Regions from separate parts of the Marinobacterium sp. BA1 genome, predicted to be linked through region 2. Evidence: riboswitches for the same ligand, from Rfam matches in the RefSeq annotation. Region 2 holds a riboswitch; the other holds the start of a gene.

Region 1 (6,448 bases), 1.0 Mb from region 2:
TTTGATCGGATCGCAAGGCTTCTGGACCGGGAGCATCAATTCCTCCGTCACGCCAGTCATGAATTACGCACGCCAATCGCTATCATCCGGACGAACCTGGAATTACTTCAACGAGTGGGTATACCAACAATGTTCGAGCGTCCGATGGAACGGATAAACCGAGCCAGCCAAAACATGCAGCAGCTAACAGGAACCCTGCTCTGGTTAAGCCGGGAAAACGACACCCCGCCATCCATATCTTCTGTTGATCCTGTAAGGTTACTGGATGACATCAGTGAAGAACTGGCATATCTGCTTCAGGGCAAAGAGGTACAGCTGCAGCGGGACTATCCAGAAGCGAGATCGGTGCAAACCCTGCCTCTTGTTCCATTGCGTATCGTATTGGCCAATCTTCTACGCAACGCCTATCAGTTTACAGAAAGGGGCACCATCACACTTACCGTGACGAACCAGAGCATCGTCATTCGTAATAAGAGCGAATACCTGGCCGAGGATAGTGATAGCAGCTTTGGGCTGGGACTGATGCTTGTACAGAAAATCTGTGATCGGCTTGACTGGCAATTGTCTCTGGAATGGCTGAATCACGGAGTAAAAGCAGAGTTACAGTTTCCTGAACCACCTTCTGCAGAATAGAGAGTGCAAAAAGAACTGCATTACCGACCTTGTCGGCTAGTGCCTGTCACTCTCTCTCGATTGTGAAAAGAAATTTTGTTATCAATAAGTTAAGCGTCATGCCCCCCTTCTCATGACAAACCCCATGCTCAGAACCATAATGTAAGAAAATTATTTAAAACGAAATAATTTGGCTTGTTGTACAGCAAGTTGGCAACTCCTGCCTCAAATGTACTTTCATGCAGCTGTAGAGCTGGGTAGCCTACTTAGCAGCCTCTGGGTATACGCAGCAGCATTAGTTCCCCTTTGGTAGCAACCACAATGATCCAACCGACAAAACCAGCATGACGGCAAAGATAATGTTTGTCATACGCCCGATGACGGGGTTCCTCAGGTACTTCGAAAAAGCAGCGCCAAAAGCAAGCCAGACGACACTAAAAATGAGTATAACCACGGTTAGTGCCAACAGCTTGCAGACCATGTCGACGATCACGTTATCAGCCACAATACTATGACTCGAATAAACCGCGCCAATTGCTGCAAAAGCCTTTGGATTTGCCACTGCGAGGCTGAATCCTGGAAGAAAATTCGGCGCACTTTCTGTTGGAGCTGTAACTTTTCCTACAGGTGCCGTTGCGATTTTTACAGCAAGATAAAGTATATACAGGCCTGCGATACTGGACAGTATAAAAAGCAAGGTTGGCTGAGCAAGCACCAGGGTAGTAACACCAGTTGCGACCATTAGTAGCACAACGATTGTTCCCAGAATAATGCCGAGCATATAACGCAGACTGGTCCGGAATCCAAAAGCGGAACCAAGACCGGCAAGGCTCAGTGTCGCCGGCCCAGGACTTCCCATCAGGGGAAAAGCCGCCAGCCACATGAAAATGAGATTATCCATCATACGCCAAACCTACTCGGGGAGCCGGACGCTCATGCACCAGCAGGTGAGCAATTGCCGACAACACGCCTAAGGCGATGGAAATATACCAAACCTGATCGTAGCTCGCGTAGCGATCAAACAAAACACCGCCGAGCCAAACCCCAGCAAAGCCCCCAAGCTGATGACTCAGGAATACAAAACCAAACAGAGTACCCATTATACGGGGGCCAAACATGGTCAGAACCAGCGCGCTGGTCAATGGGACGGTGGAAAGCCATAGTCCCCCCATGACCAATGCGAAGATCATCACCGAGGCCGGGGTGACTGGCTGAGAGATAAAAATGATGATTACCACGGCTCTAAGGGCATAGATTGCCGCAAGCACGTAGGGTTTTGGAAAAAACATGCCGAGGCGCGAGGCGAGCAGCGTACCGAATATGTTTGCGAAACCGGCCAACGCCAGTGCCTGTAGCCCTAGAGCACGCAATTCATCTTGAGAGGCCGAGGAGACACAGAAATGCTGTACGTAATTGGGCAGATGAGCAGTTATAAATGCGAGATGAAACCCACATACGAAAAAACCCATATTGAGCAACAGATAGCTCGTGTGGCCAAAGGCACTTCTAACCGTTTGAGTGACCGGAGCATACTCAGCGCGACCGGACAATGGTGCTTCGTTCACTCGCAGAAGAGGGATACACAGAGCCATAGGCAGAAGCGCTCCGGTTATCACAACAACCATAAGCCGCCAATCAAGCCACTCCGTCAACCACGAAGCCAGCAATGGCAGGATGACTTGTCCAGCGGAGCCAATGGCCGATGTGATACCGAGATAGTGGCTGCGCCTGGCTTCGGGCGCGGCTCGTCCAATCACGGCCAGGACGACGCCGAATGCCGTCCCGGATATCCCCATACCGACAAGCACACCGGCACCAAGATGCTGAGCCAAGGGTGTCGTACCAAAGGCGCAAACCACCATTCCCACCACATAGAAACCGAAGCCCAGCCACAATGCACGACGATCACCAAACTTGTCGGCGATCATTCCGAAGCCCGGCTGTGCAAGCCCCCACACCAGATTCTGAATAGCGATTGAAAGCGAAAACACCTCGATTCTGCCACCGAACAGCTCGTCGGACAGCGGCTCGATAACACCACCAAAGATCGCACGTACCCCAAAGGCCAAGGCCAATACAAAGCCACCAGCAAATACGATTGGCATCATCTCCGGATTCGAGCCTTTGGAGGCTTTTCTATGAAGCATCATGGCTATCTCACTCTTGCACCTTAAGTCTTTGAGGAAAATTGATTGGCAACTCAGCTGCCTGTCACTCCTTATTGACGCCGATGCTAGCACCGAGATATTCTTTTTAATATCGAATATATTTTAAATAATAGTTTTGGATTTTTGAAGTGAATATTGCTTTCGACATTGATGCACTACGTGCGATTGTGGCCGGAACTGACCTACACAGCTTTGCAAGAGCATCCATGCAACTGGGGCGCTCACAGTCGGCAGTCAGCATGCAACTCAAGAAACTGGAACAGCAGGCTGGCACACAGCTATTCATCCGCAAGGGCAGAAATCTGGTCCCAACCGAAGCTGGAGAGGTATTGGTGGCGTATGCCCGCCGAATTATCGCTCTCAACGATGAAGCCGCACTCGCACTCGGCGCGACGGCGACTTCTGCCACCGTTAGGCTTGGCCTGCCACAGGATTTCTTTGAGGACGTGATGCCTGCAGCCTTGTCTGCATACTCCCGCAAACACGCGGGAGTACACGTCGAGATTCAAGCTGGCCCAAATCACGTACTTGCGGAAGAGGTTCGGGCTGGCCGTCTGGATGGTGCCATCGCCTTTTTCCCAGCAAGCTCCGCTGGTGAAAGTGACGGTGATCTCATTTGTGAGCTTCCCACGCAATGGTTGGCACATGAGCGCTTTATGAATGATTCCCTCGATGACCGGGTACCATTGGTGCTATTCGACCATCCCTGCCTCTTCCGACAATCTGCACTAGCCGCACTCGATCAGGCGGGTAAGCGCTGGAAAGTAGCAGTGACAACACCAAGTCTTCCGGGCATCTGGGCCGCGCTTCGTTCGAATCTCGGTCTTGCAGTGCGGACCCAGCATGGCATGCCTAAAGACATCAGGTGTATTGGCGAAAAATTTGATCTGCCCGAACTCCCACCTACTGCCCTTAAGCTGCTCTGTGCTTCGAATGCTAGCCCGGCAGCGCAAGATCTATTCGAAATTCTGTACCATGAGACGATCAATCAGGTCGCTCCAGGTGGAATAAGACAGACCTACTAACCTGGTACTGCGCCATTCGAAAATGCCTGATATGCTTCTCATTACCGAGGGGGCACCCACCAAGGGGCTGAAATACTGTTGGCGATGCTGCAGCACAGTGACCCTTTGAGCCTGAATCGGATCATGCCGGCGAAGGGACAGGTTTTGACGCCTCATACCTTCGCTGGCCTCGCAAACGAGGCTGACATGTTATCAACGACAGAGAACACCCCCACCATTCGACCAATCGCCGCTACGATTGCCGCCGTCTATCACAAAGAAAAGATACTCTTGGTACGCCGGGCCAACCCGCCGGACGCAGGCCGCTGGGGCTTCCCCGGAGGGAAAATAGAGGCTGGCGAATCGATTGAACTTGCCGCCGTCAGAGAACTATTTGAGGAAACCGGGGTGCAGGGTCGTGCACGTCAAGTATTCACGGCGGTGGACGCCTTCGACCAGGACGAAAGCGGCCGGATACATCAGCACTTCGTGCTGATTGCGGTCCTTTGTGAATGGATTGCCGGAGAGCCCGTAGCTGGAGACGATGCGCTTGATGCGAAGTGGTTTAGCCTCGACGAACTGACCGATGCCGGCCTTGCCCTGAGTCTCGATGTCGCCAAGGTCGCCCGTCAAGCAGCCGCTATCACCCTTGGACAAACGAACGGCTCATGATCTCTAGTATTCTCACCATTGCTGGCACAAACACAGATGGCACACCTGCTTCCGCTTCTTTCAGGATCGGGATGATCTGTTCTTCAGTGAATCGCTTCTTCATGTTCATCGCCTTTCTCTGTGATGAACATTACTGACAGCTTCATGGATTAGAAAGTGGGGAGCTGGTCACAACTACTTTAATCCTTGCATCCAGAACTGGCTGAGTTCAGTAGCAGAAATATGGGATGCCGGCAGCAGCGGTTCAGGTTGTTCAGAAAATATCTTCTTAGCTACCTGTCTTCCAACCAATTGAGCTGCAGAAGTTTTAACATTCCTCTGTTGATAGAAGCCTTGCAAAGCGACTTCCAGCTCATCGGTCTCCATCAGTAAGCGGGCAAGGTGCCATGCATCTTCTAGCGCCTGACATGCCCCCTGACCAGAGGTCGGCAAGGGAGCATGGGCCGCGTCCCCGATAATTATGACATTGTCTTGATGCCAATAGGGAAGAGGATCAATGTCATGAACAAAAATGCGATTAACCGATGCTCTATCACAGGACTGCAACACATTTTGCACTGGATCGGGCCAGTCCCGGAAACGCTGATTCAACTCCTCGTACCAATGGGCCCCGGACCGCTCCCTGTCGACAGCGGCGTTCCAGGCTCCCGCCCAATAGCACCACCCATCATTCACCGGGACAATTCCAAAACGCTCACCTAGACCGCGGAAGTCATGAATAGCGTTATCCAAAGCACCCTCTCGCTGCCTGCTCACTCCTACGACATTGACAAACCCGTGATAACGAGGAGTCACTTTCTCCGCATACAATGCCTGGCGCACGACCGACTTCATCCGTCCATCGGCCCCGACTACCAGGTCAAACTCCTGGCTTAACTTCGTCACATCCGCGGCTGTGATTGAGCAGTCAAACTTGATCTTCACCCCTAGGTCATCGAGCGCACCGGCCAGTAGACTCATCAGATCACGCCGCAATACCGTCACACTGGGAAAGCCGCAGAGCGAGTTTACTGCCATGATATCGAACTCAGTTTGCAGGACCCCATGCCGGTCAAATTGACGCATAGTGCCTGGCGCGCCTCCCATACGCTTGACCTCCTTGTCCAGCCCAATCTGCTGCATGACAAACATGGCATTGGGCCATAGCGTAACACCAGCACCCATGGATGAGACAGTACTGCCACGCTCAAATAGGCTGACCTGACAGCCCCGTTTCGTGGCGAGTATTGCCAGTGCTATCCCGGCAACACCGGCACCTACTATGGCAATTTTACTAGTTCTGATCATCGACTCTCTCCTGATTTATGCAACTTGATAGTGACTGTAATGAAACCCAAATTCATGATAAATATGATTTTATAGTTTTATTAATCTCATATTTTGGGATAATCAATGATAGAGAAAGTCGAAATTCAGTGGTTGCTGTGCTTCCAGGCTGTCTATGAAAGGCTGAGTTTTAAGCTCGCAGCTGAGCAACTACAGCTGCCAACATCCAATGTCAGTCGGCACGTCGCTTTGCTAGAACGACAACTTAATGTGCGGCTGCTGGAACGTACAACGCGTAGGATGACTCCAACAGCAGCCGGTAAGCAGCTGTATCGATCCATTACACCACTCACTCAAGCCATGGATCATACCTTGGAAGAGGTATCCCTATTTGGAGATTCCCTATCCGGCCACTTGAAGATCATTACACCAGATCTCCCATTCATGGCTGATATTCTCGCGGACTTTTGCATTCGACATCCTCAAATACAGCTCAGTTGTGACACCCAACTGGACCCAACAGACGGACTACTGGAAGGATTCGATTTGGTGTTACGTTTTGGACGTGGACCCCTGGAAGATTCTAGCTGGGTCGCCAAAGAAATCCTGCGATGGCCGAGCTGTGTGGTGGCTGCACCAGAACTTCTGAAACATCATCCATCGCCACAATCACTGGATGAACTGACCAAAGCCCCCTGTATTACCAGTATGTCGGTACTCCAAGGA
Region 2 (6,448 bases):
CACCTGGCCGATCTGAACCGTGTCACCTTCCAGAGCCTGAATCACCTCAGCCGCTGCATCAACTTCGCGAGCAAGCGCCTGAATACGCTCAACGGTATCTTCAACATCATGATTGCCTTCATCGGCTTCATGATCGGCACTTTCAATCGCCGCCGACGTTTCACCGGCACTGCGGGCGACCTCATGCACACTGGCGGCCATCTCGTTCATGGCGGTGGAGAGCAGCTCAGCTTCCTGCGCCTGTGCATCCAGCGCCGCGCTGGTTTCCTCGGCACTGCGGGCCAACTCTTCAGCGCTGGCTGATACCTGGGTCGCCGAGCCGGCAATCTGGTGTACCAGATCCTGGAACACGCCCAGAGTTTCATCGATACGCCGACCCACCTTGCCCAGCTCATCCCGGCTGGTCAGTTCGGTACGCACCCGAAGATCACCATTGGCAGCACGCTTCATCACGTCACTGATAATATCAAGAGGCATTATTATCGTGCGCCCGATAGGAATCGCACACAGTATCAGAAGGGCCAGGGCAACGAGCAGCTGAAGGCTAAGGTGTATGAGGTCTTCCATGAACGCCGCATTCAAGTCATCCATATATACCCCTGTGCCAATCACCCAACCCCAGGGCTCAAAGGATTTGGCCAGCGTCAGCTTGGGTTGAGGCTCGGTACTGCCGGCCTTGGGCCAAAGATAACTAAATGCCTCTACCTTTTTTCCACCGCCGATCATCGCTGCCATCTGCGCAAATACAGGTACCCCATCCGGGGTTCTTGCTGATTTCAGATTACGACCTGCCTGAGACGTATCGCCCCCATGTACCAGAATGTCGGCGTTGGCATTGAGAACAAAGAAATACTCATTGCCGGCATAGCGCATGTTTTCCAACAGAGTACGTGCCTGCTGCCGCGCCTCATCGCTGCTCAGCTCGCCCGCAGCTACCCGTGCCTGCAAGGAAGCTGTCAGACTCAAGGTAGTGTCCAGTAATGAATTCAGCTGGGCTTCACGCTCCTGCTGAAGTGAGTGGCGCATATCCAGCAGTGCTGTCGAAGTTAGAAACAGCAACATAAAACCGGCAATACCGATCAACAGCCATAATTTGGCACGAACTCTGAGGTTTTTGAAAAACATGGGGGCCTACCTGCTTAATTCATAATTTGCGCAACTTTCGTCGCCTAATGCGCACAGATTAACATAGTGTCTATCGAGGTAAAGATCCTTTAAATCATATGCTTATATGAATACTGCCTAATCTTTAAACACCTAATGCTTCCAGCGCCGATACAACTGTTTTGCCCTCTTGCGAGCCCGCTTTGCGTAAATCTCGTCGGTAAGGGTATCAATCTCGGCAAGCGCTTTTAGGCGGATTGCCTTAATGCCTGTGCTCACCTGATCCAGATCCTCTTGCCAAAAACAGGCACGAGCCTCTTCCATCTGTACAGTCAGTACATCCAGGTCATGCAGTCGTCCCAGAGCACTTCCGAGCGCTTTAACCTGGCTAATCCATTTGGGAGCGGTTTCATCCAGCAACCAACCACTTTGGAACAATAGTAACTTGACCCACTTCCTCCAGCGGTGCATCGGCTCCATGGCATGCTTTTGCAGTGCTTCGTGGGAAAGGCTACTGCCCTTGCGGCAGGTTTGCTTCAGCCCTTTGTGCAGATGTCGTTTACTCATTGAACTCAGATCAACGGCCACAATAGCCTGCTCCAGCCTCAGCAGTGTCTGCACAACCTGCAACAATGCCGGTTCATTCACTGTCACATGTCCAAGTACCTGCACCAACCCCGGCAACAATCGTTGGCGAACATCCGGCGGGAGGTCTGCACTCACCCAATCCAGCGTTTCCTTCATGACCTGCGCATCGCGACTGGAGGCAAGCGGCTTGGCCAGTCCCTTGCTCAAACGCTCGAGCCTGCTGTAGTCCGTGGTTTTCAGCCCAGGCTTCAGCAGACGCCAGAGCGCACGCAGGCGCTTACTGTCCACACGTGTCTGGTGCACGATCTCGTTCAGTGATTCGGTATCGGCATCAGCCCGCAGCGCAAGTCGGTCACACATACTGGTTAGCAATTGCAGAGCACTGCAGCGTATTTCAACGTCCAGCGGTTGACTCGACTCCAGCAGTCTCTGCCGGCTTTTTTCAATTTCTGGTTGCATAACGACTCCCTGTTACTAGCCACCCTCACGCTCAACGCTAACCTCGGGGCGCTCTTGATCACCTACGCTGACCTGAACCTGAATCGGGCTGCAACAGACTGGACAATCTTCTGTGTATTCCTGCTCAGGCTCCGTCACTTCGATCATCAGACTGATCGGCTCACCGCACCAGGGGCACAACAGATCGACATTTTCCAGCGGATTCATGGCATCTACTCCTGCTCAAAAGGTGCCGGCCTGACCTGAAAGCAGCCGGCATCTGGTTACAGCATAGACAGTGGTAGCGCTTGTGCCTAAACTAGCCACAGATTCTTGGTCGGGGTGCCCACACTGGATGGGCTGAGATGAGACCCGCTGAACCTGATCCGGCTTGTACCGGCGTAGGAAATCGAGATGACCGTTACTATCACTCCATGCATGCCCATGGCTGGTGCGGTTTTCTCCCGTACTGGAGCATCCGCATGACACACGCACACACACCCATCGCTCTCACTATCGCCGGCTCCGACAGCGGCGGCGGTGCCGGTATTCAAGCGGATCTGAAGACTTTTTCAGCACTTGGCGTATTTGGCACCTCGGTGATCACCGCCCTGACGGCACAAAACACCCGTGAAGTTCGTGCCATCCACGACGTTCCACCCGCCTTTATCGCCGATCAGCTTAATACCGTGCTGGACGATATCCACATCGATGCGATCAAGATCGGCATGCTCAGCCGTCCGGAAACCATTACAACCATCGCGACTATTCTGCGTGACCGTGGCCTTCGCAATATCGTGCTTGACCCAGTCATGGTCGCCAAAAGCGGCGACAAGCTGCTGGCAGACGAGTCAGTTGAGGCGCTGCGCAGCGAGTTGCTGCCGCTGGCGACCCTGATCACCCCCAACCTTCCGGAGTCAGCCGTATTATTGGGCGCACCGGAAGCGACCGATACGGATGCAATGCTGACACAGGCCAGAGAGCTGCTGGCAATGGGCCCTCAGGCGGTACTGGTCAAGGGCGGCCACCTGACCGACTCGGCAAGTGACGACAGCGCCGATCTGCTGCTGATGGACGGGCAGACCCACTGGCTGCCGGCCAAACGCATCCCCACCGCCAACACCCACGGTACCGGCTGCACTCTTTCCTCCGCGATTGCCGCCGGATTGGCCAGGGGGCGGGATATGCACACTGCCGTGGCCGAAGCCAAGACTTATATCACAGCAGCCATCACGGCAGCCGATCGGCTACAGGTGGGTTCAGGGCACGGCCCAACTCATCACTTCCACGCCTGGTGGTGAGCCTTGGATATTGAACTTCGTCAAGCCAGCCTGAACTGGCAGCAGCACTGCGTATTCAGCGACCTGAATCTGACACTGCCAAGTGGGCAGTGGACCTGCATTCTGGGCCAGTCCGGTGTCGGCAAAAGTTCCTTGCTGCAGCTGCTCTGCGGCATTGCCGACGAGGCCAGCATCAGTGGCGAGATTCACTGCAGTGATGGCCTGCCGCTGGCTGGCCGCGTGGCCTGGATGTCCCAGCAGGATCTGCTGCTGCCCTGGCTGAATCTTCAAGACAACGTGCTGCTTGGCGCCAGGCTGCAGCAGGGCCGCAAACCCTCAGGCGAACAGCGTGAACTGGCCGGATATTTGCTGCAGCAGGTGGGTCTGAACGATCGAGCCACTGCCCTGCCGGGGCAGCTGTCCGGCGGTCAGCGCCAGCGTGTGGCACTGGCCCGCACCCTGTTTCAGGATCAGCCTCTGGTCTGCATGGATGAGCCTTTCTCTGCACTGGATGCGATCAACCGGCTCAAACTGCAGGACCTGGCCGTCGAGTTGCTGGCCGATCGAACCGTGCTGATGATCACCCATGATCCGCTGGAAGCCCTGCGCATGTCGGATCGTGTCCTGGTACTGCAGGGCTCCCCAGCACGCTTGTCGGACCCGATAGTGCCGATTGGAAGCACACCCAGACCGGTCACCGACCCTGCCCTGCTTGAGCTGCAGGCACAGCTGCTTGAGCTGCTGATGGAGGGTGCCGCATGATGCAGGTTCTGCGTCCACTGATCATCACCACCGGGTTGCTGCTGATCTGGCAACTGATTGTCGGGCTGACCGATGCCCCCACATTCATTTTGCCCGGCCCCCTGCGCGTGCTAGAAACTCTGTTCAGTCAGTTTCCGCTGCTGATGAAGCACGCCGGTGTCACCCTGATCGAGATTTTGCTGGGCCTGATGCTCGGCGTGCTGCTGGGACTGGCCAGTGCCCTTTCACTGGTGACCTGGGGCGGCCTGCGCCGCTGGCTGCTGCCGGTTTTGGTGGTCAGCCAAGCGATCCCGGTATTTGCACTGGCGCCGGTTTTGATGCTCTGGCTTGGCTACGGCATGGCCTCCAAGGTCGCCATGGCCACATTAATCATCTACTTCCCCGTGACCGCCGCCTGCTTTGATGGCCTGCGTCAAACGCCCATTGGTTACCTGCAGCTGGCACGTACCCTCGGCGCCAGTCGCCGTACCCAGCTGTTGCAGATCCGCCTGCCTGCGGCCCTGCCCGCACTTGGATCCGGCCTGCGGGTCGCCGCATCGGTCGCCCCCATTGGTGCCATCGTCGGTGAGTGGGTCGGCTCTTCCAGTGGGCTGGGCTATCTGATGCTGAATGCCAATGCGCGCATGCAGGTAGACCTGATGTTCGCGGCCCTGCTGGTCCTCGCCGTAATGGCGCTTGGACTCTATTTTTCCGTCAACCTGATCGCACGGCGGCTCACCCCTTGGGTGAGTGAATCCACGTCGTCCACACCCCGAGGTGATTCCCGATGAAACGATTGACTGCATTGCTCTGTGGCTGCCTGTTCTCGACCCAGCTGCTGGCGGCCGACAAGGTCGAGCTTCTGCTCGACTGGTTCATCAACCCTGATCACGGCCCGCTGATCATTGCACAACAGAACGGCTACTTTGCCGAGCAGGGACTGGAGGTGAATCTGGTGGAGCCTGCCGACCCGTCGATGCCATCCAAGCTGGTTGCCGCCGGCAAGGCCGACATGGCGCTGACCTACCAGCCGCAGCTGCACGTGATGGTCGGTGAAGCACTGCCACTGACCCGCATCGGCACCCTGATCGCCACACCGCTGAACTCGCTGGTGGTTCTGGATCAGGGCCCGATCAAGACCCTGGCCGACCTCAAGGGCAAGAAGGTGGGTTACTCGGTGGGCGGCTACGAGGAAGCGCTGATGCGCGCCATGCTCAAGCCGCACGGCCTGACCCTGAACGATATCGAGATGGTCAACGTCAACTGGTCGCTGTCGCCGTCCCTGATTACCGGCAAGGTCGATGCGGTGATCGGCGCCTACCGCAACTTCGAACTGAACCAGATGGATATCGAGGGCCATCCGGGCCGCGCCTTCTACGTAGAAGAGGAAGGCGTCCCCGCCTATGACGAGCTGGTACTGGTGATCAACAACCAGGATCGGGGTGACAAACGCTTCGCCCGTGTGATGGCCGCACTGGAACAGGCGACCCAGTACATCGTCAACCACCCGGATGACGCCTGGAAAGCCTTCGTCAGCTACAAGCCAGACGAGCTCAACACCGAACTCAACCGTCGCGCCTGGGCCGACACCCTGAGTCGTTTCGCGCTGCGTCCGGCAGCACTGGATAAGGCCCGCTACCAGCGCGTCGGCGCTTTCATGCAGGAACAGGGCTTGGCCAAGAGCAATCCGCCGGTGGCCGACTACGCCATCGTGCCCTGAACACCCACATGGACAGCCTTGAGCGACCAATATGGACAGCTTTGAGCCAAACAAAATGGAAAGCCCGATGACCTTTGCCGATTACCGCCAACAGCACCCACAGCAGCCGCTGAGCGAACAGCTGCGCGGCTACGCCGAAACCGACTGGAACCGGGCGGTGAACCATGCGTTCACCGACGCGCTGGGCGATGACCGCCTGGCCGACGAGGTCTATGCCCGCTACCTGGTGCAGGACTACGCCTTCATCGACACCCTGGTCAACCTGGTCGCACGCACCCTCGCCAACGCCCCGGCGATGCCGCCAAAATCCGTGCTGGCCGGCTTCCTGGCGGCGCTGACCAGCGACGAGAACACCTATTTCCTGCGTTCCTTCGAAGCACTGGGGCTGAGCGAGGCCGATTACCTGAACCCGGCATTGCACCCGGTCAGCCGGGCGATCATCGACACCATGAAGGCGTCCGAAGTCAGCTACGAACGCGCCATCATCTGCCTCTGCGTCGCCGAATGGTCCTATTTGAGCTGGTCGCAGCAACAGGCGAAAAAGCCGCGCGGCAGCCGTTTCTATCTGCAGGAATGG

What was found. A riboswitch is a leader RNA that binds a small molecule or an ion and turns the genes downstream of it on or off. The one in region 2 is predicted to bind thiamine pyrophosphate.
Region 1: it holds a riboswitch for thiamine pyrophosphate, as region 2 does, so the genes downstream of both, ACAM29_RS09265 (NUDIX hydrolase) here and thiD (bifunctional hydroxymethylpyrimidine kinase/phosphomethylpyrimidine kinase) in region 2, are expected to answer to the same signal.

What each region holds. Positions count from the first base shown of each region.
Region 1 is NZ_BAAFHC010000001.1:1,915,184-1,921,631, forward strand. Features, by position in the region: gene ACAM29_RS09245 (sensor histidine kinase) at 1-633, shown strand, start outside; gene ACAM29_RS09250 (LysE family translocator) at 908-1,516, opposite strand; gene ACAM29_RS09255 (MFS transporter) at 1,506-2,762, opposite strand; gene ACAM29_RS09260 (LysR substrate-binding domain-containing protein) at 2,909-3,805, shown strand; TPP riboswitch at 3,843-3,961, shown strand; gene ACAM29_RS09265 (NUDIX hydrolase) at 3,992-4,456, shown strand; gene ACAM29_RS09270 (hypothetical protein) at 4,428-4,559, opposite strand; gene ACAM29_RS09275 (FAD-dependent monooxygenase) at 4,631-5,743, opposite strand; gene ACAM29_RS09280 (LysR family transcriptional regulator) at 5,849-6,448, shown strand, end outside.
Region 2 is NZ_BAAFHC010000001.1:2,939,577-2,946,024, forward strand. Features, by position in the region: gene ACAM29_RS14280 (methyl-accepting chemotaxis protein) at 1-1,125, opposite strand, end outside; gene ACAM29_RS14285 (CHAD domain-containing protein) at 1,258-2,151, opposite strand; gene ACAM29_RS14290 (CPXCG motif-containing cysteine-rich protein) at 2,167-2,358, opposite strand; TPP riboswitch at 2,459-2,555, shown strand; gene thiD (bifunctional hydroxymethylpyrimidine kinase/phosphomethylpyrimidine kinase) at 2,613-3,431, shown strand; gene ACAM29_RS14300 (ABC transporter ATP-binding protein) at 3,435-4,172, shown strand; gene ACAM29_RS14305 (ABC transporter permease) at 4,172-4,942, shown strand; gene ACAM29_RS14310 (ABC transporter substrate-binding protein) at 4,939-5,871, shown strand; gene ACAM29_RS14315 (TenA family protein) at 5,903-6,448, shown strand, end outside.